One region of the Streptomyces sp. NPDC096205 genome, then DNA from elsewhere that is predicted to be linked to it. Evidence: riboswitches for the same ligand, from Rfam matches in the RefSeq annotation. Region 1 holds a riboswitch; the other holds the start of a gene.
The links. Region 1 has a riboswitch for cobalamin ahead of ACIQ6Y_RS06710 (cobalamin biosynthesis protein). Riboswitches for the same ligand answer to the same signal wherever they lie in the genome.
Positions count from the first base shown of each region.

Region 1 (2,190 bases):
CCCGCGAGAGCTTCCCGGACAGCTCCCCGCGGGGCTCCCCTGGAACCTCTCCTGAGGGCTCCCCTGAGACCTCCCCTGAGGGCTTCCCGGACAGCTCCCCTGAGGGCTCCCCCGAGGACCGCCCCTCCCCCGGCAGCAACCGCAGCAGCGCCACGTCCCCCGATCCGTCCGCCGTGACCGGGCGCCACGCCGACACGGACGCCCGGTGGACCGTGCCGCCCCGTTGCAGAGGGAACTCCACGGTCAGCGACGCCGTGGGGACCGTCGCGTCCCGGCCGTCGACGCGCAGGGCCTGCGCCACCACGTGGGCGCAGGTGGCCACCAGGCCCGGCGCGAGCAGGAAGCCCGTGCCGACCGCCGTGCCGTCGGCGTCCCGCACCCGGGCCACCGCGGGGCCGAGTGCCTCGGGAAAGCGGTCACCGGTCACTGCGTACGCACCTTTCGTCTCGCCCGTCCGACGTATTGCAGTCGGTACTGACGGAGCGTCACAAGCGGTGGCGCGGATTGCCGCCCGGCAGAGCGCATTTCCGCCCGAGTCGGTCCTCGCGGGCGGGCCGGCGTGGTAGCGGTGTGGGCCTCGGCACACTCCAGCCTCGCAGGTCAACAGCGAGTTGACGGGTGTTCGCGGGCCGTGGTGGACTGCCGGAGCCATCTACGGCGGCAGGAGAGGAAGCCGGTGCGAATCCGGCGCGGTCCCGCCACTGTCACCGGGGTAGCCATTCCCCGGGAGCCAGGAACTCTCACCGCCGGTCTCGTCGAACCAGGGCGCGGACACCCTGAGTGAGGACATATCGCCATGCGCGGCTGCCCAACACGGTTCACCATCCCTGCCCTGCCCGCCTGTCCGGCCGGCTGAGCCCGATGCGTGCCGATCGCGTGTTCGCGTACGGCGCCGCCGCCGGCCTTCTCGGTGACCTCCTGCTCGGCGATCCGCGCCGCGGGCATCCGGTCGCCGCGTTCGGCCGCGCCGCGGGTGCCGTGGAACGGAGGCTGTGGCGCGACCACCGCGGCCGGGGCGCCCTGCACACCGCCGTGTGCGTCGGCGGCACGGTCGCCCTGGGCGCCGCGGCCGCCCGTGCCGTACGCCGCTCCCCCGCCGCCTCCGTCGCGCTGACCGGCGCCGCCACCTGGGCCGTCGTCGGCGGTACTTCGCTCGCACGCGAGGCCCGCGCCATCGGGCAGTCGCTCCAGGAGGGCGACATCGAGGGCGCGCGGGCCCGGCTGCCGCACCTGTGCGGGCGCGACCCGCAGGCGCTGGACGCCGACGGGATCGCCCGTGCCGTCGTGGAGTCGGTCGCCGAGAACACCTCCGACGCGGTCGTCGGCGCGCTGGTGTGGGGCGCGCTCGGCGGGGTGCCGGGGCTGCTCGGCTTCCGGGCGGTCAACACCCTCGACGCGATGGTGGGTCACAAGTCGCCCCGCTACCGCCGCTTCGGGTGGGCCTCCGCCCGCCTGGACGACCTCGCCGGCTGGCCGGGCGCGCGGCTGACCGCCGTACTCGCCGCGGCCGCGGGACCCGATCCGCGCGGTGCCGTACGCGCCTGGCGGGCCGACGCCGGCCGGCACCCGAGCCCCAACGCCGGGCCCGTGGAGGCCTCCTTCGCGGGCGCCCTCGGCGTGCGGCTCGGCGGCACGCTCTCCTACGGCGGCCGGGTCGAGCACCGGCCCGTGCTGAACGGGGCGACGGGACGCGCCGTCGCCGTCACCGACATCGGCCGGGCGGTACGGCTCTCCCGCCGGGTCGGCTGGCTCGCGCTCGGCGTGGGAGTCGCCGGGCGCCTGGTCGTGAAGGGGCGCAACAGCATGAGTGGGGGCGGAAGAACATGAGCTGGGGCAAGAGCATGGGCGGGGGTCTCCTCGTCGCCGGCACCACGTCCGACGCGGGCAAGAGCGTCGTCACGGCCGGGATCTGCCGATGGCTGGTGCGGCAGGGGGTCAAGGTCGCGCCCTTCAAGGCGCAGAACATGTCCCTCAATTCCTTCGTCACGCGCGAAGGCGCCGAGATCGGCCGGGCGCAGGCCATGCAGGCCCAGGCCTGCCGCGTGGAGCCCACCGCGCTGATGAACCCCGTGCTGCTCAAGCCCGGTGGCGAGCAGAGCAGCCAGGTCGTGCTGCTGGGCAAGCCGGTCGGCGAGCTGAGTGCGCGCGGCTATCACGGCGGACGGCAGCAGCAGTTGCTCGGCACGGTGC
Region 1 is NZ_JBIWFS010000002.1:60,750-62,939, forward strand. Features, by position in the region: gene ACIQ6Y_RS06705 (trypsin-like peptidase domain-containing protein) at 1-427, opposite strand, end outside; cobalamin riboswitch at 618-761, shown strand; gene ACIQ6Y_RS06710 (cobalamin biosynthesis protein) at 862-1,827, shown strand; gene ACIQ6Y_RS06715 (cobyric acid synthase) at 1,842-2,190, shown strand, end outside.

Region 2 (2,190 bases), on a different contig from region 1:
GGCCCCCGGCTCCGACGCGCGGCGTTCGCGGCACGCGATGGCCATCCACCCCGGCTGGTTCGACCGCTCGCCCTGCGGCACCGGTACGTCGGCGCGGATGGCGCAGCTGCACGCGCGCGGGGAGCTGCCGTTGCACCGGGACTTCGTCAACGAGTCGTTCATCGGTACGGAGTTCACCGGGCGGCTGGTGGAGGAGACGGAGGTGGGCGGGGTGCCGGCGGTGGTGCCGCGGATCACGGGGCGGGCCTGGATCACGGGTACGGCGCAGTACTTCCTCGACCCCGACGACCCGTTCCCCGGCGGGTTTCTCCTCTGAGGGCAACTGCCGTACGACGGCGGCGAAAACAACGTGACATTGTACTCTGGTGATCCGCAGCGGCACGAAGGGAACACCATGGGGCACCTCCAACGCAACCTCGCCACCACCCGCGAGCGGCTGCGCGACCAGGTCGCCCACGCACTGCGTGCCGCGCTGATCTCCGGCGAACTCAAGCCGGGGCAGGTGTACTCGGCGCCCGGGCTCGCGGAGGACTTCGGCATCTCCGCGACGCCCGTGCGCGAGGCCATGCTGGACCTCGCCCGCGAGGGGCTGGTCGAGCCGGTGCGCAACAAGGGGTTCCGGGTCACCGAGGTCGACGAGCGGGACCTCGACCAGTACAGCGAGATCCGCATGCTCATCGAGGTCCCGATGATCGGCCGGATCACCCGCAGCGCCTCCCGTGCGGAGCTTCAGGCGCTGCGGCCGGTCGCCGAGGAGATCGTCGCGGCGGCCCGCGAGCACGACCTGATCGGCTATCTGGAGGCCGACCGGCGGTTCCACCTCTCGCTGCTCGCCCTGGGCGGCAACGACCGCCTGGTCGAGACCGTGGGCGACCTGCGCAAGCGGTCCCGGCTGTACGGGCTCACCGCGCTGGACGCGAGCGACCGGCTCATCCCGTCGGCCGAGGAGCACATCGAGCTGCTCGACCTGATGGTGGCCGGGGACGCGGAGGGCGCCGAGCGCTGCATGAGCCGCCATCTCGGACATGTCCGCTCGCTGTGGGCGGAGGGCGAGCAGAAGGCCGGGAATGCCGCGAAGGCCGCGAAGGCCGTGTGAACAGCCGGGGCGCAGTGATGATGATCACGAGGCGTCCCTCCCGGGGTGCGCCGGGGCACAGGGGTGGCACGGCGGAAGCCTGTTGGCGGTCTTGTGCGCCCCCGAGGGCCGCTTGTCACCGTCGCGTTCCGGGCACTAGTGTCACCACGCCTTGGTGAACGGGAAATCCGGTGCGAAACCGGTGCGGCCCTCGCCACTGTGATCGGGAAGTCCGGCTCCGGCCCTCACGGGCAGCCACTGGGTCCTCGGACCCGGGAAGGCGGAGTTCGGGCGGTGGTACCCGTCAGCCAGGAGACCGGCCAAGGCATGTCAACCATCCACGAGGTGCTGGAGAGGGTCTGCCGGGCCATGCACATAGCCGAGGGTTTTCTTCCTCCGGCGCACGCGATCGCCTGGGGCGTCGCGTCCGCCCCCTTTGTCGTCCACGGAGTGCGCTCACTCACCCGTGAGGTCAAGGAGCACCCCGAGAGCACCCTGCTCCTCGGCGCCTCCGGTGCCTTCACGTTCGTCCTGTCCGCGCTCAAGCTGCCCTCGGTGACGGGGAGTTGCTCCCACCCCACCGGAACGGGCCTGGGCGCCATCCTGTTCCGGCCGCCGATCATGGCGGTGCTGGGCACCATCACCCTGCTGTTCCAGGCCCTGCTGCTCGCGCACGGCGGTCTGACCACGCTCGGCGCCAACGTGTTCTCGATGGCCATCGCCGGCCCCTGGGTGGGCTACGGCGTGTATCGGCTGCTGCGCCGCTACGACGCGCCGCTGATGGTCGCGGTGTTCTTCGGGGCGTTCCTCGCGGACCTGGCCACGTACTGCGTGACCAGTGTGCAGCTCGCGCTCGCCTTCCCCGACCCGAGCAGCGGTTTCCTGGGCGCGCTCGGCAAGTTCGGCTCCATCTTCGCCGTCACCCAGATCCCGCTCGCGGTCAGCGAGGGCCTGCTGACGGTCCTGGTGATGCGGCTGCTCTCGCAGTCCAGCAAGGGCGAGCTGACCCGGCTCGGTGTGCTGGTGACGGGGCCGAAGAGCGAGGCGGTGGCCCGATGAAGCGGAACACCAAGATCAACCTGGTGCTGCTGGCCCTCGTCGCCGCGCTCGCGGTG
Region 2 is NZ_JBIWFS010000015.1:30,909-33,098, forward strand. Features, by position in the region: gene ACIQ6Y_RS38735 (proline racemase family protein) at 1-316, shown strand, start outside; gene ACIQ6Y_RS38740 (GntR family transcriptional regulator) at 395-1,096, shown strand; cobalamin riboswitch at 1,232-1,415, shown strand; gene ACIQ6Y_RS38745 (energy-coupling factor ABC transporter permease) at 1,445-2,134, shown strand; gene ACIQ6Y_RS38750 (energy-coupling factor ABC transporter substrate-binding protein) at 2,131-2,190, shown strand, end outside.
Region 2: it holds a riboswitch for cobalamin, as region 1 does, so the genes downstream of both, ACIQ6Y_RS38745 (energy-coupling factor ABC transporter permease) here and ACIQ6Y_RS06710 (cobalamin biosynthesis protein) in region 1, are expected to answer to the same signal.